2 regions of the Streptomonospora wellingtoniae genome follow, and region 1 is predicted to be linked to the other one. Evidence: predicted binding sites of a transcription regulator. Region 1 holds the regulator's gene; the other holds the start of a gene.
What was found. The regulator HspR, encoded in region 1, represses chaperone genes until heat shock. The targets are predictions, from matches to a motif close to ANTTGAGTCNNNNNGACTCAANT.
Positions count from the first base shown of each region.

Region 2: lon (endopeptidase La) is a predicted target of HspR. The motif match lies at 6,231-6,253, and genes of this name have one in related genera.

Region 1 covers NZ_JAVREK010000029.1:50,585-62,423, reverse strand. Annotated here, with positions in the region: gene clpB (ATP-dependent chaperone ClpB) at 1-1,248, opposite strand, end outside; gene RM446_RS22050 (heat shock protein transcriptional repressor HspR) at 1,406-1,828, opposite strand; gene dnaJ (molecular chaperone DnaJ) at 1,834-2,994, opposite strand; gene grpE (nucleotide exchange factor GrpE) at 3,124-3,858, opposite strand; gene dnaK (molecular chaperone DnaK) at 3,893-5,737, opposite strand; gene RM446_RS22030 ((Fe-S)-binding protein) at 6,270-8,456, shown strand; gene RM446_RS22025 (hypothetical protein) at 8,596-8,799, opposite strand; gene RM446_RS22020 (hypothetical protein) at 9,216-9,635, shown strand; gene RM446_RS22015 (aromatic acid exporter family protein) at 9,781-10,941, opposite strand; gene RM446_RS22010 (gamma carbonic anhydrase family protein) at 11,157-11,711, opposite strand.
Region 2 covers NZ_JAVREK010000007.1:21,452-33,290, reverse strand. Annotated here, with positions in the region: gene RM446_RS08805 (helix-turn-helix domain-containing protein) at 1-1,246, opposite strand, end outside; gene RM446_RS08800 (3-hydroxybutyrate dehydrogenase) at 1,231-2,085, opposite strand; gene RM446_RS08795 (MFS transporter) at 2,564-3,934, shown strand; gene RM446_RS08790 (sensor histidine kinase) at 4,129-5,406, shown strand; gene RM446_RS08785 (response regulator transcription factor) at 5,403-6,059, shown strand; gene lon (endopeptidase La) at 6,265-8,676, shown strand; gene RM446_RS08775 (Gfo/Idh/MocA family oxidoreductase) at 9,402-10,478, shown strand; gene RM446_RS08770 (TetR/AcrR family transcriptional regulator) at 10,554-11,180, opposite strand; gene RM446_RS08765 (MFS transporter) at 11,234-11,839, shown strand, end outside.

The DNA.
Region 1 (11,839 bases):
CTGCAGCTCGTCGATCTCCACCGGACGGGAGTCGATCTCCATGCGCAGCCGCGAGGCGGCCTCGTCGATCAGGTCGATGGCCTTGTCGGGGAGGAAGCGGGCGGTGATGTAGCGGTCCGACAGCGTGGCCGCGGCCACCAGCGCCGCGTCGGCGATCTGCACCTTGTGGTGCGCCTCGTAGCGGCCCTTGAGGCCGCGCAGGATCGCGATGGTGTCGGCGGCCGACGGCTCGCCGACCAGCACCTGCTGAAAGCGGCGCTCCAGCGCCGGGTCCTTCTCGATGCGCTCGCGGTACTCGTCCAGAGTCGTGGCGCCCACCATGCGCAGCTCGCCGCGGGCCAGCATCGGCTTGAGCATGTTCCCCGCGTCCATGGCGCCCTCGGCGGCGCCGGCGCCGACCATGGTGTGCAACTCGTCGATGAAGGTGATGATCTGGCCGTCGCTCTCCTTGATCTCGGTGAGCACGGCCTTGAGGCGCTCCTCGAACTCCCCGCGGTACTTGGCTCCGGCCACCATCGACGACAGGTCGAGGGCGATCAGCCGCTTGTCGCGCAGCGACTCGGGCACGTCGCCGGCCACGATGCGCTGCGCCAGCCCCTCGACCACAGCGGTCTTGCCGACGCCGGGCTCACCGATCAGCACCGGGTTGTTCTTGGTGCGCCGGGAAAGCACCTGCACAACCCGGCGGATCTCGGAGTCGCGGCCGATCACCGGGTCCAGAGCACCCGAGCGCGCCCGGCCGGTGAGGTCGACGCCGTACTTCTCCAGCGCCTGGTAGGTGTCCTCGGGGTTCTCAGTGGTGACCCGGCCCGGGCCGCGCACCCGTTCGAACGCTTCGAGCAGCGCCTCGGGCGTTGCGCCGGCGTCCTTGAGCAGCCGACTCGCCTCGCCGCCGTCGGCGGCCAGGCCCACCAGCAGGTGCTCGGTCGAGACGAACTCGTCCTCCATCTGCTGGGCGCGCTGGGCAGCGGTGTTCAGCGAGACGATCAGCTGGCGGGAGCTCTGGGGCGCGCCCACCGTGCTGCCGGCGGCCTTGGGCAGCCCGGTCAGCGTCTGCCCGAGCTTGGCGGTGAGGTCGTCGGGAGCCGCGCCGACCTCCTTGAGCAGCGGGCGGATGATCCCCTCGCCCTGGTCGAGCAGTGCGGCGAGCAGATGGACCGGCTCGACCTGCGGGTTGCCGTCCGTGGTGGCCCGCCGCATCGCCGCCGCCACGGCCTCCTGGCTCTTCGTGGTGAGTTTGTAGTTCATGCGTCGCCGCCCCCTTCGCGCGTGATCGCTATGCGGTTGTGCCTGATGGCCCGCCGGGCGGCGGCAGCGCTCGCGCCCGAATCCCGGGCACGGGCGGGCGCCGACCGCCTCGGCGCCCGCCCGGTTCCGGTCGGCCGTCGCGGTCCGGCCGGACCGGCTACCGGTCCTGCTCAGGCGGAGTGGAGGTGTTGAAGATCGTCACCCGTGCGCGCCGCACCGGCAGCAGCTCGCCGCCGCCGGCCTCGCCCGACGAGCGCCGCGCCACCGCCGAGCGGGCCGCGTCCAGCTCGTTGTGCAGGTGGAACAGGTGCTCGCGCAGCTTCTCCACCTCGATCTCCAGTTCCAGGATGCGCTTGATCCCGGCGAGGTTGATCCCCTCCTCCTGGGAGAGCCGCTGCACCTCCCGCAGCGTCCGGATGTCGCGCATCGAGTAGCGCCTGCCCCGGCCGGAGGCCCGGCCCGGCGAGACCAGGCCCAGACGGTCGTACTGGCGCAGCGTCTGCGGATGCAGTCCGGACAGCTCAGCGGCCACCGAGATCACGTAGACCGGGATGTCGTCACCCAGCCCGGGATCGTTCATGACATTCACATCCCCTTCGCGCGTGTCTCCAGACCGCTGCGCGGGTCCTGGTCCGCGGTCGCGGCGCGGAACTTCTCCAGCGCCTCGCGCGCATCCTCGTTGAGGCGGTCGGGAACCGCCACTTCGACGGTCACCAGCATGTCGCCCGCGGTCCCGTCGCGCCGGGCCGTGCCCTTGCCGCGAACCCGGAAGGTCCGGCCGTTGGGCGTGCCCGGTGGGATCTTGACCGTGACGGGCAGGCCGTTGAGGGTGGGCACCCGCACGTCGGCGCCGAGCGCGGCCTCGGGGAAGGTCACCGGAACGGTGATCGTCAGGTTGTCGCCGGACTTGGCGAACACGGGGTGCGGCTGCACATGTACCACCACATAGAGGTCTCCGGCCGGTCCGCCGTGCTCGCCCGGCGCGCCTTTGCCTTTGAGCCGGATCCGCTGGCCGTCGGAGACACCCGCGGGGATCCGGGTCTGGATCGTTCGGGTGCTCTTACCGCGCCCGCTGCCGCTGCACGTGGGGCAGGGGTCGTCGACCACCAGGCCGCGCCCCTTGCACTTGCCGCACGGCTCGGAAAGCGAGAACCCGCCCTGGTTGCGGTTCTCGTGGCCGGTACCCGAGCAGTTCGGGCACACCCGCGGAGCCGTGCCCGCCCGGGCGCCGGTGCCCTTGCAGGTGGGGCACGCGGCGTCGCTGCTGAGCTGGAAGGACCGGGTAACTCCGGCGGACGCCTCGCTGAACGTCAGCCGGGTCTCGGTCTCGATGTCGGCCCCGCGCCGGGGCTGGGTCGTGGTGCGGCCGCGCCCGCCGAACAGGCCGCCGAACAGGTCGCTCAGCCGCTCGCCGCCCCCGCTGGGCTGGGGACCGCCCTGGCCCTGGCCGAACAGGTCGCCCAGGTCGAACCCGCCCGCGCCGGTGCTGCCACCGGGCCGGTAGGAACCGCCGAAGAGGGAGCGGGCGTCGTCGTACTCCTTGCGCCGCTTCTCGTCACTGAGCACGTTGTAGGCCTCGGAGATCTCCTTGAAGCGCTCCTCGGCCTGTGCGTCGCCGGTGTTGGCGTCGGGGTGGTTCGCGCGCGCGAGCTTGCGATAGGACTGCTTGATCTCGTCCTGCGAGGCGGTCTTTGAGACTCCGAGGACCTTGTAGTAGTCCTTCTCCAGGTAGTCCTTCGTGCTCATCGACGTCTGCCTTCTCCCGCTTCGCGCTGTGGGTCGGATTGTCCCCGCGACCGCGCCCCCGCATCCGACCGGGGGGCGGCCCTGTGGCCGCGCGCCCCGGGCGCCGCGCGGCGCCCGGGGCTCGACGGTCTACTTCCTGTCCTCACCGGCCCCGCCGGAGGAGTCGGGGCCGGGCTCCTCCGCGGAGCCGCCCGGCTCGGCCTCCTGATCGGTTCCGGCGGAATCCGGAGCCTCAGCGGCATCCTCCCCGGGTCCGGCCACCACCACGCGTGCCGGGCGCAGGACCCGTTCGCCGATGAGGTAGCCGGGCTGGAAGACCTCGATGACCGTGGGCACCTCGGCGTCGGGCGAAGGCACCATGGTCAGGGCCTCGTGGACGTTCGGGTCGAACTCCTCGCCCTGTTCGCCGTACTTCTTCAGCCCCAGCTTGGTGACCAGCGCCTCCAGCGCCTCACCCACGGACTTGAATCCGCCGGTGAGCTCGTCGTGCTCACGCGCCCGGCCGATGTCGTCCAGGATCGGCAGAAGGTCGCCCACCACCTGGGCCGTCGCCTGCTCGCGCAGGGCCACCCGGTCGCGCTCGACGCGCTTTCGGTAGTTGGCGTACTCCGCCTGGATCCGCTTGAGGTCGTTGGTCAGCTCCACGACCTGCTCGCGGGTCTTGAGGAGCTCGCCCCCTTCGACGGTCCCGTCGATGACGACGGGCTCCTCGTCGGCCTCGACTGCGGCCTCGGGGGAGTCGGGAGCGGCACCCTCGGCCCCCTCGGGCGTACGGAGCTCACCGGTTTCGGGATCTATGCGCCGCCTGTCGCGGATCACCGGCCCCTGCTGCTCCTCGCCGTTCTCGTTCTCCGGCAGCGCCATTGGCTGCGCCTCCCTTGCCTTGCCTCTCGGCCGATCAGGCGTTGCCGTCCTTCTTGTCCTCGTCGACGATCTCGGCGTCCACGACGTCTCCGTCGTCGGACTGGTCCTGAGCGCCGGCCGAGGCGTCCTCACCGCCGCCCTGCTGGCCCTGGCCGTAGATGGAGGAGCCGATCTTCTGGCTCGCCAGCGCGACCTTCTCGCTCGCCTGGCGGATGGCCTCGATGTCGGTGCCCTCCAGCGCCGTCTTCAGCTCGCCGACGGCACCCTCGGTCTCGGACTTGACCTCGGCCGGGATCTTGTCCTCGTTGTCCTTGATGACCTTCTCGGTCTGGTGGACGAGGGACTCCGCGTTGTTGCGGACCTCGGCCTCCTCGCGGCGCTTGCGGTCCTCCTCGGCGTACTCCTCGGCCTCGCGGACCATCTTGTCGATGTCGTCCTTGCTCATGGCCGAGCCGCCGGAGATGGTGACCGACTGCTCCTTGCCCGTGCCCATGTCCTTGGCGGTCACGTTCACGATGCCGTTGGCGTCGATGTCGAAGGTGACCTCGACCTGGGGCACGCCGCGGGGCGCCGGCGGGAGGCCGCTCAGGTCGAAGACGCCCAGCTTCTTGTTGTACTGCGCGATCTCGCGCTCGCCCTGGTAGACCTGGATCTGCACCGAGGGCTGGTTGTCGTCCGCGGTGGTGAAGATCTCCGAGCGCTTGGTCGGGATGGTCGTGTTCTTCTCGATCAGCTTGGTGAACACGCCGCCCTTGGTCTCGATGCCCAGCGACAGCGGGGTGACGTCCAGCAGCAGGACGTCCTTGACCTCGCCCTTGAGCACGCCGGCCTGAAGCGCGGCACCGATGGCCACGACCTCGTCGGGGTTGACGCCCTTGTTGGGCTCCTTGCCGCCGGTGAGCTCCTTGACCAGCTCCACGACCGCGGGCATGCGGGTGGAACCGCCGACCATGACCACGTGGTCGATCTTGTCGACGCTGATGCCGGCGTCCTTGATGACCTGGTGGAAGGGCGACTTGGTGCGGTCCAGCAGGTCGGAGGTCAGACGCTGGAACTCGGCCCGGCTCAGCTTCTCGTCCAGGTGCAGGGGGCCCTCGGACGAGGCGGTGATGTAGGGCAGGTTGATGGCCGACTCGCTGGAGCTGGACAGCTCGATCTTGGCCTTCTCGGCGGCCTCGCGCAGCCGCTGCAGCGCCATCTTGTCCTTGGACAGGTCGACGCCGTTGGAGTTCTTGAAGCGCTCGACCAGCCAGTCGACGACGGCCTGGTCCCAGTCGTCGCCGCCGAGGTGGTTGTCGCCGTTGGTCGCCTTCACCTCGACAACGCCGTCGCCGACCTCCAGCAGGGACACGTCGAAGGTGCCGCCGCCGAGGTCGTAGACCAGGATGGTGGCCTCGCCCTCCTTCTCCAGGTGGTAGGCCAGGGCCGCGGAGGTGGGCTCGTTGATGATGCGCAGGACGTTGAGGCCCGCGATCGTGCCCGCTTCCTTTGTGGACTGGCGCTGGGAGTCGCTGAAGTAGGCCGGCACCGTGATGACGGCGTCGGTGACCTCTTCACCGAGGTAGGCCTCGGCGTCGCGCTTGAGCTTCTGCAGCACGAACGCGCTGATCTGCTGCGAGCTGAACGACTTCTCGTCGATCTCGGTCTTCCAGTCGGTGCCGATGTGGCGCTTCACCGAGCGGATGGTCCGGTCGACGTTGGTGACCGCCTGGCGCTTGGCGACCTCGCCGACGAGCACCTCGCCGTTCTTGGCGAAGGCAACGACGGACGGGGTGGTCCGGGCGCCTTCGGCGTTGGCGATGACCGTGGGCTCGCCGCCCTCCAGGACCGAGACGACCGAGTTCGTCGTCCCCAGGTCGATACCGACCGCACGTGCCATGAGTTCGTTCCTCCGTCAGAGTTGAGTCGTACAGGCGTAAGTTTGCTTCGCGGTTCGCCTGCTGTCAAATCACTTGAGTCGCTGGGACTCAATCTTTGGTTCCGCCCCTATAACGGCTGGAAGCACGGCGTTTGTTCCCGCCGCGGGAGCCGGTCGAGGGAAGTCCGGGCGGATCTCAGGGGCGCGTCAGGGGCGGGCCGGGGCCGGCCGGGCTGCCGCCGCCGACTGCGCACAGCACCTCCGCGAGCGCGACCGGGCGCGGGGGCGGGCACGGCGCATCGGCGAGCCCGGTCAGCCCGGTCGCACGCGCGGGCGATGATGGAAGCGGGGCCGCACCGCCGACCGGCGCGGCGGTGCAGGTGAACCCGCCGATTCGCGGTGGCGCGCGGACCTCTACCGTTGGAGCCCGCGGCCGTCGAAGCGCCTGAACCGGGGGCGATGGACCCGTCCGGCATTACTGACTAGTAACATTTGGTGGACCGCCGATGTGTGGCGCATCGGAGCAGGACAGCAGGATGGGAGGCCGCGGGCGATGCTCTACATCGTTCTGGGGATCATCACGACCCTCGTCGCCGTGGTCGGGGTCGCCATGTTCGCGTTCGGCATCCGCCGGATGGTGCAGACCGTGCGTCTGGGCCGCCCGGTGGAGAGCGGGCGCACGGGGCCGTTCGGCCGGCGACTGACGACCACGCTGCTCGAGGTGCTCGGACACAACCGGATGCTCAAGCGGCCCTGGGTGGGTGTGGCCCACTGGTTCGTCATGGTGTCCTTCCCGCTGCTGGTGTTCACCGTCGCCGAGGCGCACGGCGAGGTGTGGGACCCGCACTTCCACCTGCCGCTGATCCACGACTGGACCGTCTACGGCCTGGCCATCGAGCTCATCGCGGCGCTGGCACTGGTCGCCATCGCGGGTCTGGCCGTCTACCGCCAGATCAGGGGCCCGCGCCGGCGCGGCCGCGACTCCCGGTTCGCCAACTCCGTGCACTGGACGGCCTACTACGTCGAGGCCTACATCGTCGCGCTGCTGGCCGCCATCTTCGTGATCCGCGGGATCAAGGTCGCCCTGGACGATTTCCCGTTCCCGGTCTGGGCGACACCGGTCTCGCACGCGCTGGGCGCGATCCTGCCCGCCAGTGAGCCGACCCTCGCGCTGGTCGCCGCGTTCAAGCTGGTCATCTCCTGGATGTTCTTCATGGTCCTGGCCGCGGTGCTGACCATGGGCATCGGCTGGCACCGGTTCACCGCGCCGTTCAACATCTACTTCAAGCGCGACGCCGGGGGCGCTCCGGCGCTGGGCGCCGCCAAGCCGATGATGGACAAGACCGGCAAGCAGCCGCTGGACTTCGAGGAAGCCGACCCCGACGAGGACCCCTTCGGCGCCGGCAAGATCGAGGACTTCACCTGGAAGGGCTTGCTCGACTTCTCCACCTGCACCGAGTGCGGCCGCTGCCAATCGCAGTGCCCCGCCTGGAACACCGGAAAGCCGCTCTCGCCCAAGAAGCTGGTCATGGACCTGCGCGAGCACGCCTACGCCAAGGCTCCCTACCTCATGCAGGGCATCACCGCGGAGACGCTGGAGGAGAAGGCCAAGGAGGATGCCGCACACGCGGACACCGACGTGCTCACGCTTCTCCAGCGGCCGCTGGTGGGCACCGAGGAGGAGGGCGGCGTCATCCACCCCGACGTGCTCTGGTCCTGCACCAACTGCGGTGCCTGCGTCGAGCAGTGCCCGGTGGACATCGAGCACATCGACCACATCATGGACATGCGCCGCTACCAGGTGATGATCGAGTCCAGCTTCCCCTCCGAGGCCAACACGCTGCTGAAGAACCTGGAGAACAAGGGCAACCCCTGGGGCATGGCCGAGGACCGGCGCATGGACTGGATCGGCGAGCTCGACTTCGAGGTCCCGGTGGTGGAGGACACGCTGCCGGAGGGCACCGAGTACCTGTTCTGGGTCGGCTGCGCCGGCGCCCTGGAGGACCGCGCGAAGAAGACCACCAAGGCCATCGCCGAGCTGCTGCACACGGCAGGCGTGAAGTTCGCGGTCCTGGGCGGCATGGAGGCCTGCACCGGCGACCCGGCGCGGCGGCTGGGCATGGAGTACGTCTTCCAGATGCTCGCCCAGCAGAACGTCGAGACCCTGAACGAGGCGGGGGTCACCAGGATCGTGGCCAGCTGCCCGCACTGCTTCAACACGCTGGGCAACGAGTACCCGCAGCTCGGCGGCGAGTACGACGTGGTCCACCACAGCCAGCTGCTGGCCAAGCTGGTCGAGGACGGACGGCTCACCCCGGTCCAGCCGATCGAGGAGAACATCACCTACCACGATCCGTGCTTCCTCGGCCGGCACAACAAGGTCTACACGCCGCCGCGCGACATCATGGCGCAGGTCCCCGGCATCACCACCAAGGAGATGCACCGGCACAAGGAGCGCGGCTTCTGCTGCGGCGCGGGCGGCGCGCGCATGTGGATGGAGGAGCGCATCGGCAAGCGCATCAACACCGAGCGCGTGGACGAGGCATTGACCACCGACCCCGACACCGTCTCGACCGCCTGCCCCTTCTGCCAGGTGATGCTGGGCGACGCCATCAACGAGAAGAAGTCGGCGGGCGAGGCCAAGGAGTCGCTGGAGGTCGTCGACGTGTCCCAGCTGCTGCTGCGCTCCGTCAAGAGCGACGCCGCCCCCGCGGGCGAGGAGGAGAAGGAGACGGCCTGACCGTCCGACCGGCCGTCCCCGCCGCACATGCGGTCCGGCCGGCGCGGCCGGACCGCGCTCCGGGCAGGCCGCCGCCCGGGGCGCGGCCCCGCTGCGCCGGCCGGACCGCCGACGCGGCGGGCGGGGCGCAGCTTTCGGATCAGCCTGCGCAGTGCGGTTCGGCGGCGGGGCCGGGCAGGCAGCGCCTGGCCTGCTCGGGCACCGGCGCGCGCACGCCCAGCACGATGTCGATCTCCTCGAAGGTCAGCCGCCGGTCCGCACCGGCGACCGCGATGAGCAGCTCGGAGTAGAGTTCGATCTCCGCCATCGCCACGTGGTCGTGAAGGTGTACGTCGGCATACATCCGCGCCCACCTCCATCGAGAGCACCGCAGGGGCGCGCCCCGCGCGGGACAAGGGAACGCGGGAGGCGACCGTCCGGCCACGTGTATCCCCGGGTCGGACCGCCGACCAACGTGGGATCCCGCCGGAGACATCCCGCTGGACGAAGGTTACGTCCCGGTAGCTCACCGCCGCATGACCCAGACGGGCCATTCTCAGAACCACGTTCGAGTAGTCATCCGGCGGTATACACGCACGGTCCCGGGGCGCCGAGAGGACTAGGACCGGTACTTCGGCACCCCGTGCCCGGCGGACCGCGGTGCGGTGCAGGCGGGACGGGCGCCGCGGTCCGGCGGCTCCCCGCCCGCCGCGCGCTCGGACGAGCGCGCCGCAGGGTGTCCAGCTGGTCAGGCCGATCACCGCGTGCGAACATCGGCACGTGCACTACCACGGCTACTTCTGGCGCGGGTCCGACGACGACCGCTCGCGCCGGGCACGCGACGCCCACATCGACGGTCCCCGGTTCGCGACCGCCGACGTACCCCCCGCCAAGATGTGCTGGTGGCTGCGTAAGCCGGCCGACATGGTCGCGGGCACCTGGGACGACCCCGCAGGCGCCGCGAAGTGGATGCTCGCGCAGTACGAGCGGGTGAGCCGCGAGATCGAGGACGCCGCCGCCCACTGGACGCCCGGCGACCGCCGCTACGCCGCGGCCCTGCGCGACATCGCCGACGGCCGCGACGTCACCTGGCAGTACCAGGTGGGCGGCGACGAACGCGCCTTCGTCTCGGTCGTCGCCTGCTCACCCAACGAATGGGACCGCGAGGCTCCCTGCCCGCTCGACGGCGCGAGCGGCTAGGCGTGATGCTCGGGGAGGTCGGTAGCACGGCCGCAACCGGCACAGCACCGTCGATCTTGTAGCCATCGCAAACGGAAATCGCTTTCCTTCACGATGGCTACAAGATCGACGAGGGTTCGGCGGCCCGACAGCTGACCGCACCGCCTCACCGCGACCGTTCCTGCTCCACGGAGCGCTTGAGGAGGTCGCATGCGTGCTCGAACTCCTCCTGGAGGCGGGAGGCCTCGACGAGCAGGGTGGCGTAAGGGCTCGAACCGCCGGTGACGCTGACCGTGACGCCCTCGTCGCCCTCGTCGCCCTCGGACAGCCGGCTCGCGTACTCCCTGGACTGCCCGGCCCGGGATGTCAGCTCCTCGACCTGTTCGGCGATGTGCTTCTCGTCGAGCTCGCTCAGCTTCGCGGTGATCTCGGCGAGCGCGGCGAGGAAGTCCGCGTAGCGTTCGAGGAATCCGGGGCTCTCCGGCCGCCCCTCTTGCGAGGATGCGGCCTGGTCAAGAGTGCGGGTGACGGAGGCCAGCTGGTAGGAGATCCGGTCCAGTGCCTGCACGGCGCCCACGTAGCCGGAGAACGTGGGGATTCGGCGCCGCAGCAGGAAGCGCCGCGGGTTGTAGTAGACGCTCTCCTCGGCGGTGCGCACCGCGCTGTGCGCCTGGGCCACGGTGGAGTCCAGCCGGCTCGCACGCTGGCGCCACTGTCCCGTCCGCTCCTGGATCAGCTCTCCTTCACGCAGCGGAGGGTGCATGTCCGAAAGCAGGTCGCACACAGCGTGGGCCAGCGAGCGGACGCCGTGCTCGGCGCTGCGGAAGCGCATCGGCGGTACGACGACCAGGTTGACCAGCACGCCGATGGCGCAACCGATGAGGACCAGCAGGAGGATCGAGCCGAGCTGGGTGGCGCGCTCGACGGTGCTCGTCGCCATGACGTACATGGCGAAGGCGAAGAACGCGGCGGTGACCACCTGAGAGCCCTGCGAGCCCAGCCGGGGCCAGCGCCCGATCACCAGCGCGACCATCGTGACGACCGCGAACGTCACCAGGCCCGGCCCGGCCAGGAACCCGATCAGCCCCTGCACGGCCACCCCCGCCCCGACCGCTCCGAGGTAGCGCACCGACTGGGCGATCGACTGGTAGATCGTCACCTGGATCATCAGCACCGCCGAGAACGGCGCGAACGCGGGTGCCGCGGCCTGCAGCACGTTGTAGGAGACGACCCAGGCGATTGTGGCGGCCAGAGTGCTCTTGCCGATCAACAGCAGGGTGTTGCGCTCGTGGCCTTCACGGCGGGCACGGCGGATCCACTGCCCCATGCGGGCCCAGCGCCCCAGCGGCGCGGGACGTCTCCCGGATCTCTCCGACGGCCGCATCACGCTTCGCCCCCTTCGCTCCTTCCTCCGCCGTTAACCCGAATGCGGACACGCATGTGCGTTCGGCGGAAGCAATCCCGCGGGACGCGGGCGCGGGGTCGCCGCGGGAGCCGAAGGAGGGGCCGCGCGGACGAGCGCGGCCTCAGGTCATCGGATGTTCAATCCCGCCCCCGGCCGCGAGGGACGCTGAGCCAGGTGACCTCGCGGTGGCGGTCGGCGTAGCGGGCGTATTTCTCAGGCGTCTCGGCGAAGCCCGCGCGGTCCTCGTCGGTGAGCTCGCGCACGACCTTGCCCGGCAGCCCGGCCCACAGCGTGCCCGCCGGAACCTCCTTGCCCGGCGGCACCAGCGCTCCCGCCGCCACCAGGGCGCCCTCGCCCACGCGGGCGCCGCCCAGCACGATCGCGCCGATGCCGATCAGCGCACCCTCGCCGATCTCCGCGCCGTGCACCATGGCCTTGTGCCCGAGGCTGACGCGATCGGCCAGCACCGCGGGCTCACCGGGGTCGGAGTGCAGCCCGCACTGGTCCTGGATGTTGCACATCCGGCCGATGACGATGTCTTCGGTGTCGGCGCGCAGGACCGAGCCGTACCAGACGCTGCTCCGAGCGTCGAGACGGACGCGCCCGACGACGACGGCGCCGGGCGCGATCCAGGCGTCGGGATGGATCTGGGGCTCACCGAACGGGGCGTCTCCGACGTACGGAGCGGACACGTGCACCTCCCTGGCTGCGGGCCGACCGGCGAGGCACGCCGGAAAAGGCGGACACCGGCCCCGCGCCGCCGTGAACGGGCATACCTTAGTAGTGCGGTGAGCACGGCGGCCCCAGCGGCACGCCCCAA
Region 2 (11,839 bases), on a different contig from region 1:
CGGCGTCCAGCAGGTCTCCGCGCACGCGGTTCTCCGCCTCGCTCGCCGAGCGGCGCATCACCAGCAGCAGAGCGATCACCATCGCCGCGCGCTCCAGGATGCGCTGGTCGGCGGCGTCGAGGTCGACACCCTCCAGCACCACCGCGCCCAGCGGTTCCCCGCCGGCCACCGCGGCGGCCACCCACCCGATTCCGGTGCGCACCGCGCGCCCGCTGGAGCGCGACGCGCCCGCAGCCTGGGCCAGTTCGGGTGCTGCCAGGCGCTCGGCGTGCCGCGAGGCGTCGTAGACGGTTACCGCTCCGCCCAGCACGGCGCTGACAGCGGCCTCGACCTCCTCCACACCGCCGCCCCGCAGGACCAGGTCGGTGAGGCGGTCGTGAGCGTCGGCGGCGCGCTCGACCGCCCGGCTGTGGTCGGTCAGCCGGTGGTTGACCTCGTTCAGCTCCTCCAGCGCCGCGCGGGTGCCCTCCAGCAGGTTGGCGCTGTCGATGGCGATCGAGGCGTGGGTGGCCAGCGACCCCAGCAGCGCCACCTCCGCATGCGAGAAGGGGCGCTCGCGCCGGTTGGCGGCGAAGAGCACGCCGATGACGCGCCCGTTGAGCTGGAGCGGCACGCCCAGGATCGCCACCAGGCCCTCGTCCAGCACGCCTGCGTCGATGGTGTCGGTGTGCTCGAACCGACTGTCGGTGAAGTAGTTGGCGGTGACGTAGGGCAGCGCCGTCTCGGCGACCAGCCCGCCCAGGCCCTCGCCCGGCCCCAGCCGCAGCTGCTGGAACCGCGCCGAGACCGATCCGGAGGTCACCCGCATGACCGTGTCGCCGTCCTCCACTGCGGTGTCGCGCAGGGTCAGGTAGGCGGTGTCGGTGCCCAGCAGGTTGCGGGCGCGGTCGACGATGGCCCTCAGCACCTGGTCGAGGTCGCGCATGCCCGCCAGGTCGTTGGCGGTCTCGAACAGGGCGCTCAGCTCGGACTCCCGGCGCCGCCGGTCGGAGAGCACCGTGCGCACGCGAAGCGCCAGGACCTTGGCCTCCTCCAGGTCGGCCAGCTCCTCGGCGCCGCCGCCCGCCGCGCGCGCCCGCACGAGCGGGCGCTCGTACTCGACGGCGGGCGCGTCCCGCAGCAGCAGGCGCAGGAACTGCACCTGAGCACCTTTGCCGCCCGCATCCGCCGCGGCCTGCTCCTGCGCCGCCTGCGCCCGGGTGGGGGCCTGATCCTGTGCCGTGTGCTCGCTCAGCTCGCGCTCCATGCTCCGTCCATCGCCAGGGAGGCCCCGTTTACGTAGGAAGCCTCGGGGCCGCACAGGTAGGCGGCCATCGCCGCGACCTCTGCGGGCTCGATCAGCCGCTTGAGCGGGCTGCGGGCCAGCAGCACCGCCTCGACCACCTCGTCCTCGGGGATCGCGTGTGCGCGCGCCTGCTCGGCGATCTGGGCCTCGACCAAGGGGGTACGCACGTAGCCGGGGTTGATGCAGTTGGAGGTGACCCCGCGGGCGGCGCCCTCGACCGCGGCGACCTTGGAGAAGCCCTCCAGGCCGTGTTTGGCCGAGACGTAGGCGGACTTGTAGGGCGAGGCGCGCAGCCCGTGCACTGATGAGATGTTCACGATCCGCCCCCAGCCCTGGGCGTACATGTGCGGCAGCGCCGCCTGCACCAGGCGGAAGGGCGCCTCCAGCATGAGCCGCAGGATCAGCGCGAAGCGGTCGGGCGGGAACTCCTCGATCGGCGCGACGGTCTGCACGCCGGCGTTGTTGACCAGGATGTCGGCGCCGCGTGCGACCTCGGCCGCAGCGTCGAGATCGGTCAGGTCGACGGGGGCGGCGGTGCCGGTACCGGCCTCCTCCAGAGCCTGCACCCCGTCGGCGTCGCGGTCGACCAGGAGCACCGCGGCGCCGGAGGCGCTCAGCCGCTCGGCGCACGCCCGGCCGATCCCGCCGGCCGCGCCGGTGACGACGGCGGTTCGGCCCCGCAGGTCGGGACCTCGGGCGGCCGCGGCGGAGTCGGCGGGCAGCGGCTCGACGGGGGTCCGGCCGGCCGCCGCCGCGGGGGGCGCGGACGGGGCCGCCCGGGGGGATTCGCGGGTCGTCATGGCGCCAATCTAGGGTTCCCCCTCCCCGGCAGCGGATATCCGCCGCGCCCATACGGGCGCCTCACGGCATGTTGCCGACGACCATAACCCCGTCGGGCCGAGCCCGGTACCCCCGGCAGCGGGCCGGCGGTGGACGCCGCGCACGCCGAAGCGGTGCGACCAGGGGCGGGGGAGCGCTCGGTGCCCGTGGCGGCCGGGGTTCCGCAGGCGGTGCCGCTGCCGTGCCGCCGGATTCCGCATCCCGCGGTAGCCGCCGCCGGCGCCCGGTGCGGAGCCCTGGCGTCCGCCGCCGGCGCCCGGTGCGGAGCCCGGGCCCCTCCGCCGCCCGGTCGGCCGCCCCCTCGTCCGCGGGCGGGATGTGTGGCCGCGGCACACACCCCGCCCGCGGTGTCGGTGCCCGGCGGATATGGCCCGTATCACAAGCCCGCTTCTACGCTGCGACGACGCAACCCCCACAAACCGAGCGGAAGACGATCACATGGCTGTGCCAAACTCCCCCTCCGACGCCCCGGTCGCGGCACCTCGCGGATCGTTCGCGAAGGTCGTGACCTCCAGCCTCATCGGCACCACAGTGGAGTGGTACGACTTCTTCCTCTACGGCTCGGCGGCGGCTCTGGTCTTCGGGACCGTGTTCTTCCCCGAGTCCGCCCCCCTCACCGCAATCCTGCTCTCCTTCGGCACCTACGCGATCGGGTTCTTCGCCCGGCCCCTGGGCGGCCTGGTGTTCGGCCACTTCGGCGACCGCATCGGCCGCAAGAAGCTGCTGGTCATCAGCCTGCTGATGATGGGCGGAGCGACCTTCGCCATCGGCCTGCTGCCCGCCTACGCGACCATCGGAACGGCCGCGCCGCTGCTGCTGATCACCCTGCGGCTGATCCAGGGCTTCGCCCTCGGCGGCGAATGGGGCGGCGCCGTCCTGCTGGTGTCCGAGCACGGCAGCCCCAAGCACCGGGGATTCTGGGCGTCGTGGCCGCAGGCGGGGGTGCCCTGCGGCAACCTGCTGGCCACCGCCGTGCTCGCAGTGCTGGCCGCCACCATGGCGGACTCGTCCTTCGAGGCCTGGGGCTGGCGCATCCCGTTCCTGCTGTCGGGGCTCCTGGTCATCGTGGGCCTCTATGTCCGGCTCTCCGTCGAGGAGTCGCCGGTCTTCCAGGCCGCGGCCGCCCGAGCCGCCCAGGCCCGCGCGGAGCAGGACACGGGCGAGCACGCCCCCATCGTCGAGGTCGTGCTCCGGCACTGGCGGGAGATCCTGGTGGCCATGGGGGTGCGCCTCGCCGAGAACATCTCCTACTACGTGATCACGGCGTTCGTCCTCGTCTACGCGGTACAGGAGTCGGGAGTCGAACGCAGCACCGTCCTCAACGCCCTGCTGGCGGCCGCGGCGGTGCAGCTCGTCGCCATCCCGATCTGGGGGACCCTCTCCGACCGGTTCGGCCGCCGCCCGGTCATCGCCTTCGGCGCGATCGGGACCGGGCTGTGGGCGTTCGCGTTCTTCCCGATCATCGACGCCGGCGGGTTCGGGATGGTGCTGGCCGCCGCGGGGGTCGGCCTGGTGCTGCACGCGGCGATGTACGGGCCGCAGGCGGCGTTCTTCTCCGAGCTGTTCGGCACCAGGACGCGCTACTCCGGGGCCTCCATCGGCTACCAGTTGGCGTCGATCTTCGCCGGCGGGCTCGCGCCGCTGATCGCCACGTGGCTGCTGTCGACGTTCGGTACCTCGCTTCCGGTGTCGGTGTATGTCGCCGCGGCCTGCGTGCTGACGGTGGGGGCGGTGGGGGCGGCGCGGGAGACCCGCGGCCGCGACCTGGACGACCCGGTGTTCGCCGAGCGCTCCGCCGAGAAGAGCTGAGGCGCGGGCCGCGGGCACGCGGCGGTGCGCAGAGGCCCCGCGGCGGGAGTCCCCGACGCCCGCCGCGGGGCCTTTCACCGTCCGGTGCGGCCCGCTGGTCGCACACCGAGCGGCTCCGCCTGCGCTCACCGCACCAGCGCGGATACGACGCGGCGCTGACGCCCCGGAAGGCCGGGCCGACTACCGTCGTGCAGGTGAGCCGACGTAGCGCCCGCGTCCTCGCCTTGGACGTGCCGATCGCCCTGTTCGTGGGCGTGCTGTCGCTGGGCGCCGCCCATGCCCGGGGGCCGTGGTCGCAGGCCGGCTCCGGACCGCCGTGGGCGCCGGGCGGCCCGGAACCGGGCGGGCCGCCGCCGTGGGCCCCGGGCGCCGGCCCCGAGTTCGCCGCGCTGCCCCCGCTGGCCTATGTCTGCGTCGCGGTGGTCGCCGCCTGCCTGGCCGTCCGCCGCTTCCGCCCCCGCACGGCCTTCGCCTGCGCCATGATCGCGACCGCCGTGTTCTACGCCCTGGACCAGCAAGGCGGGATGCTGCGGATCGGGCCCGCGTTACTCGCCTACACGATGGCTGCGCAGCTGCCGCTGCGGCAGTGGACCCCGTGGACGGGGCTGGCCGTGCCCCTCTTCCTGGCCGACCGCGCCGACCGCCCCTACATCGGGCTGTTCGAGCCCGGCGCCGCCGGCTCGCTGGCGATACAGCTGGCCCTGCTACTGGTGCCGGCCGCGCTGGGCGTGATCGTGCGCTCGCGCCGCGAGAGCACCCGGCGCGAACGCGACGACGAGGTGCGCCGTTCGGTCTACGAGGAGCGGCTGCGCATCGCCCGCGAAGTGCACGACGTCGTCGGCCACAGCCTCTCGGTCATCAACATGCAGGCGGGCGTGGCCCTGCACGTGCTCGGCAAGCGTCCGGAGCAGGCCGAACCCGCGCTCCAGGCGATTCGCCGGACCAGCAAGGACGCGCTGGAGGAGCTGCGCGGAACTCTGGCGGTCTTCCGCATCGGCGGCGAGGACGAGCGCGGCGCGGACACGCCGGACGAGCCGTCGGGGTCGGCGGCCTCCGGCGGCGGGGCGCCCGGACCCGCGCGCGAACCGGTTCCCGGTCTGGACCGTATCGACGAGCTCGCTGCGGGTATCGATCCCGCAGGGGACCGCGTGCGGGTGCGCGCCGAAGGCGAGCGGACCGCGCTGCCGGCCGCCGTCGAGCACGCCGCGTTCCGCATCGTCCAGGAAGCACTGACCAACGCCGTCCGGCACGGCGGCGGTGCGGCGACCGTAACCATCGGCTACCACCCCGAGGAGTTGACCGTGGAGATCACCGACAGCGGGCACGCGCGTCCCGGCCGGGCCTACGAGGAGGGCAGCGGCATCGCGGGCATGCGCGAGCGCGCCCGCGCAGTCGGCGGGCGATTGCAGGCCGGCCCGCGCGCCGACGGCGGGTTCCGGGTGCGCGCCGAACTGCCCGCGGGGGAGCGGTGAGCACCGTCCGCGTCGCCGTCGCCGACGACCAGGCCCTGGTGCGCATGGGCCTGCGGGTGCTGATCGAGGCCGAGGACGACATGGAGCCCGCAGGCGAGGCCGCCGACGGGCGCGCGGCCGTCGAGCTGGTGCGCCGCGAGCTCCCCGACGTCGTGCTGATGGACGTGCGCATGCCCGGCATGGACGGCATCGCCGCGTTGCGCGAGATCGCGGCCGACGACGCGCTGGAGTGCACCCGCGTGGTCGTACTGACGACGTTCGAGTTGGACGAGTACGTCTTCGACGCGCTTCGCGCCGGCGCCGCCGGATTCCTGATCAAGGACAGCGACCCCCGCGAGCTGCTGCGCGCCATCCGGCTCGCCGCGGCGGGGGAGTCGCTGCTCTCGCCCTCGGTCACGCGCAGCGTCATCGCCTCGTTCACGGCACGCGCGCCCGCAGGCGGGCCGCGCCCCGACCTCGGCGAGCTGACCGAGCGGGAGCGCGAGGTGCTCGCGCTGGTCGGCGAAGGGCTGTCCAACGGTGAGATCGCCGACCGGCTCGTCGTCAGCCCAGCCACCGCGCGCACGCACGTCAGCCGCGCCATGGTCAAACTGCACGCCCGCGACCGCGCCCAGCTCGTCGTGATCGCCTACCGCGCCGGCCTGGTGCGCTGAACGGGGCCGCGAAGCAGAGCGCGCACCCCGCCGATCTTGTAGCCATCGTGAAGGAAAACGATTTCCAGTGACGATAGCTACAAGATCGACGGTGATGGGCGCCGTTCCGGAAGGGCTGCGGGCGATCGCTCACGGCGAACACAACGGGGGGAACAAAACCGGACTCTCGTTTATTGAGTGGTAGTGACTCAACAAGGAGGGTCTGATGACTGAAGCGCAGTCCAACGCGACGTTCCCCGTGCTTCCCCTCGACGACGAGGTCGTCCTCCCCGGAATGGTCGTGCCGGTGGACATCGGCGACTCCGAGGTGCGCGCCGCGGTCGACGCCGCGCGCGCCGGCGGCGACAGTGCGGCGAAGGGTCCCGGAGTCCGGTCCGCGGCCAAGCCGCGGGTGCTGATCGTCCCCCGTAGCGACGGCAACTACGCCGCGGTAGGCACCGTGGCGGTGATCGAGCAGGTCGGCCGCACTCCCGAGGGTGAGCCGGCGGCGGTCGTGCGGGGTACGGCGCGGGCCCGGGTGGGCAGCGGGACCACCGGACCCGGCGCCGCCCTGTGGGTCTCGGCGGAGGTCCACAGCGAGGAGCCGCCGGAGGGCGGCTACCCCGGCAAGGTCCACGAGCAGGCGCGCGAGTACAAGTCCCTGCTGACCACCTACCTGCAGAAGCGCGGCGCGTGGCAGATCCTGGACGGCATCCAGCAGCTGGAGGACCCGGGCAGCCTGGCCGACCGCGGCGGGTACTCCCCGTTCCTCAAGACCGCCCAGAAGCTGCAGCTGCTGGAGACCTACGACGTGTCCGAGCGGCTGCGGCTGCTCGGCGAGTGGACCCGCGACTACCTGGCCGAGCTCGATGTCGCCGAGACCATTGATCAGGACGTGCAGGACGGCGTCGACAAGCAGCAGCGCGAGTTCCTGCTCCGGCGCCAGATGGAGGCCATCCGCAAGGAGCTCAACGAGATCTCCGGCCGGCCGGGCAGCGAGGAGGACGACTACCGCGAGCGCGTGGAGTCGGCCGAACTGCCCGAGCACGTCCGCAAGGCCGCGCTGGAGGAGGTCGACAAGCTGGAGCGGGCCGGCGACTCCTCGCCGGAGTCCGGCTGGATCCGCACCTGGCTCGACACGATCCTGGACATGCCCTGGAACACCCGCACCGAGGACGCCTACGGCATCGCCGGCGCACGCGAGGTCCTCGACGCCGACCACGCCGGCCTCGACGACGTCAAGGAGCGCATCGTCGAGTACCTGGCGGTGCGCAAGCGGCGCGAGGACAAGGGCTTGGGCGTGGTCGGCGGTCGGCGCAGCGGAGCCGTGCTCGCGCTGGTCGGCCCGCCCGGCGTGGGCAAGACCTCGCTGGGCGCGTCCGTGGCGCGCTCGATGGGACGCGAGTTCACCCGGGTCGCCCTGGGCGGCGTGCGTGACGAGGCAGAGATCCGCGGCCACCGGCGCACCTACGTCGGCGCGCTGCCGGGGCGCATCGTCCGCGCGATCAAGGAGTCGGGCTCGATGAACCCGGTCGTGCTGCTCGACGAGATCGACAAGGTCGGCAGCGACTTCCGCGGCGACCCCACCTCGGCGCTACTGGAGGTGCTCGACCCCGCGCAGAACCACACCTTCCGCGACCACTACCTGGAAGTCGACCTCGACCTGTCCGACGTCGTGTTCCTCGCCACCGCGAACGCGCTGGAGTCCATCCCCGGCCCGCTGCTGGACCGGATGGAGCTGGTGCAGCTCGACGGCTACACCGAGGACGAGAAGGTGACCATCGCGCGCGACCACCTGCTCCCGCGCCAGCTGGAGCGGGCCGGGCTGGAGCCGGGCGAGGTGGAGCTCGCCGACGGGGCGCTGCGCCGGATCGCCGCCGAGTACACCCGCGAGGCGGGGGTCCGCGAGCTGGAGCGCACGGTCGCCCGGGTGCTGCGCAAGGTGGCCTCGGGCCTGGCGCTGGGCGAGCGCGACCTGCCGGTGACGGTCGGATCCGACGACTTGGCCGGTTTCATCGGGCGGCCCAAGCACACGCCGGAGACCGCCGACCGCACCTCGGTACCGGGGGTGGCCACGGGCCTGGCGGTCACCGGGGCCGGCGGCGACGTGCTCTTCGTCGAGGCGTCGCTGGCCGACCCCGAGTCCGGCGCCAGCGGACTGACCCTGACCGGCCAGCTGGGCGACGTGATGAAGGAGTCCGCGCAGATCGCCCTGTCCTACCTGCGCTCGCGCGGCGCGGAGCTGGAGCTGCCGGTCGGCGACCTCAAGGAGCGGGGCGTCCACCTGCACGTCCCCGCGGGCGCGATCCCCAAGGACGGGCCCAGCGCCGGTGTCACCATGACCACCGCCCTGGCCTCGCTCCTGTCGGGCCGCCCCGCGCGCTCCGACGTGGCCATGACGGGCGAGGTCTCGCTGACCGGCCGGGTGCTGCCGATCGGGGGCGTGAAGCAGAAGCTCCTGGCGGCGCACCGCGCGGGGATCACCACGGTCCTGATCCCGGCCCGCAACGAGCCGGACCTCGACGACGTCCCCGAGGACATCCGGGGACAGCTCACCGTCCACCCGGTCGGCGACGTCCGCGAGGTGCTGGACCTGGCACTCGACCCGGCGCACAGCCCCGAGGTCGTAGCGGCATAGGAGCGGCATAGCAGGCGGGCTGTTGGCCTTGAGTACCAACAGCCCGCCGGTACGTCAGGGGTCCCTGTAGATCGAGTGATCACCGATCCGTCGCCACATTCAGGAGAGGATCCCCAGCCTCGTCCTTCTGGATGTGGAAGGTCGCCCGCCCATCCGGTGAAGCGAAGCTCCACGTCAGCGAATAGACATCGTGCCCGCCGAGTTTGTGGATCCGAAGGCGTGTCGGTCATGGTGGCGTTCCGGAGAACGCTCCGGCCGCAACCGCGGGAAAGAAGTCCCTATGGATTGCTGTCAGGAACATCCGCCGATGCTCCCTGGGAAGCTGCCGGAGTTCGCGATCGAAAACCTTGAGGGACGTGAACTTCACGGCCCCTCGCTGGGCTTCTCGCCGGTGACCTCTTCCAGGTGAGAGAGAAACTCCGCCCCTGTCATAGGCGAGTTGACCTCTCCCGCGGCGAGTTCATGGTCCTTCGGTAAGTACGGACATTCGTCTGCGGCCTTCTTCCCGGAACACTTCGGTCCGCGCGACTCTAGCCAACCGGTACACAGAGTGTCTGGCGTTCACCGAATGTGGTCGGCCCAGAGCTGTTCCGACTCGGTGGGCGCGATAGTGGCGGCACGGTAGCGACGCGCAACCCTCCGCCCAGTTCTTTCCGCGGACTTCCCGCGACCGCGGCCACGATCCCGCGGCCGGGCCCGTGGCCCGGGCTGGCTACCGTGGGGGGATGACCTCTGCGAACGACGCTGAACGAGAACTGCAGGTCGCCGTCATCGGGTACGGCAAGGGCGGCGAGGTGTTCCACGCGCCGCTCGTCGACGCCACGCCGGGGCTGCGGCTCGCGGCGGTGGTGACCCGCAACCCTGACCGCCAGGCGGCCGTGCGGGAGCGCTATCCCGGGGCCGAGGTGCTCTCCTCGGCCGATGAGTTGTGGAAGCGCACCGGCGACATCGACCTCGCGGTGGTCACGACGCCCAACGAGACGCACGTGCCGCTCGCGCGGGCCGCGATGGAGGCCGGGTTCGCCGCCGTGGTGGACAAGCCGTTCGCGTTGACCGCGGCGGAGGCGCGCGCCCTGGCCGAGGACGCGAGGCGGCTCGGCCAGGTGCTGACCGTCTACCAGAACCGGCGCTGGGACTCCGACTTCCTGACCCTGTGGAAGCTGGTGGAGGAGGGTGCGCTCGGCCGAGTGCACCGCTTCGAGTCGCGGTTCGAGCGCTGGCGACCCGAGGTCGGGGGCACCTGGCGCGACAGCGGCGACCCCGACGCCGGCGCCGGAATCCTCTACGATCTCGGGCCTCACCTGATCGACCAGGCGGTCAACCTGTTCGGGCCGGTGGAGGCGGTCTACGCTGAATTGGACGCCCGGCGCGGGGCGGCGGCCGACGACGACTCCTTCCTGGCGCTGACGCACACCGGCGGCGTGCGTTCGCACCTGTGGATGAGCGCATTCGCCGCCCGGATGGGGCCGCGATTCCGGGTGCTGGGCGACCGCGCGGCGTTCACGATCGACGGGCTGGACTCCCAGGAGGCACGCCTGAACGGCGGCGAACGGCCCGACGTGTCCGACTGGGGCGTCGAGCCGGAGTCGGCGTGGGGCCGGCTGGGCACCGTCGAGGAATCGCAGCCGGTCCGCAGCGAGCGCGGCGCCTACCCGGCGTTCTACGCGGGCGTGCGCGACGCGGTCGGCGAGGGAGAGCCGCTGCCGGTCGAGCTGCACGAGGTGGTGCACGGCCTGGAGGTCATCGAGGCCGCGCGCCGCAGCGCCCGCACCGGGCAGGTGACGGCGGTGCGGTCGGACTGACCGACGGCCGCAGGGCGTCGAACCAACGGTTGAGTTGGTTCGGGATGGCCGGAGTCGCCTGCCGGGCGGCTCCGGTCAGGCTCGCCCGGCCTCGCTCCCTCCCTCGACGGCCGGCGTGTGCTCCACGCCGCGTACCGCTGCGCTCGCCATGGCGACGATGTGCGCGCGCAGGTCGGCCGAGCCCTGGGCGTTGAGCACCCGCGGGCCCACCACCAGGCGCGCCACATGCGGCATGGCGAACGGCCACGCGCCCATCCCGATCAGCGAGAGCAGGGTCATCGCGGCCGTGCTGTCGGGCTCGACGCCCAGGCTGCCGGCCAGAGCGAGCACCTTGGTGGCGTAGACGTCGGAGCGGGCGCCGTCCTCGGGCAGTGGGCGGTCCTTGAAGTACAGCGCCTCCCACATCAGCAGGCGCACCATGGTGCCGTTGGCGGCGTGGGCGTCGTAGAGCCGCCCCACCCACTCGCCGACGTCCTCGCCCGGCCGCGGCAGCGATGCGGCGTGCTCGCTCTTGACCGCCTCCAGCACCGCGTGGAACAGCTTCTCCTTGCTTCCGAAGTGGCCGTAGACGCGCTCCTTGTTCACGCCCGCGCGCTCGGCGATGCGGTCGATGCGCCCGCCGGCGATCCCGTGCTCGGCGAACTCCTCGCGTCCCGCCTCCAGCAGCTTGCGGCGGGTGGCCGCGCTGTCCCTAGGTGACATGGCGCAAGCATACCCAATTGACATCCAACTGTTTGGTTGGTTTCGTAAGCGGCATGCTCAAGCAGACCTCCGGCCGTGCAGCCGCTGAGCCGGTCCCGCAGCCGACCCCTGTTCCGCGCCCGACCCCGCAGATCCTGGTCATCTCCGCGGCCGCCCTCGCCGTGCTCGGCCAGCTGTACCTGGCCCTTCCGCTGCTGTCCCCGATCGCCGACTCCACCGGGTCCACCGTCGATCAGGCCAGCTGGGCGGTCACCGCGTTCGGTGCCGCCTACGCACTGGGGTTCCTGGTCGTCGGCCCGCTCGGCCCGCGCGTCGGCTACCGCCGACTCATCGTCGCCGGAGTCGCCGCAACCGCCCTGTTCGCCTGCGTAACGGCCTTCATGCCCACGGTCGAGACCGTCGTCGCGGCCCGCGCCCTGCAGGGATGCGCCGCAGCGGCCTTCGCGCCCACCGCGATCGCCTACCTGACCCGTACCATCCCGCCGCACCGCAGGACCTTCGCGTTCGCCACGCTGACCAGCTCGTTCCTCGCCGCCGCGGTCGTCGCACAGGTCGCCGCCCAGCTCATCACCGCCCGCTGGGACTGGCCGGCGGTGTTCCTGGTCTCCGGCGCGGCCACCGCCGCTGTGGCCGTGCTCGCCCGCTACGTGCTCGTGGCC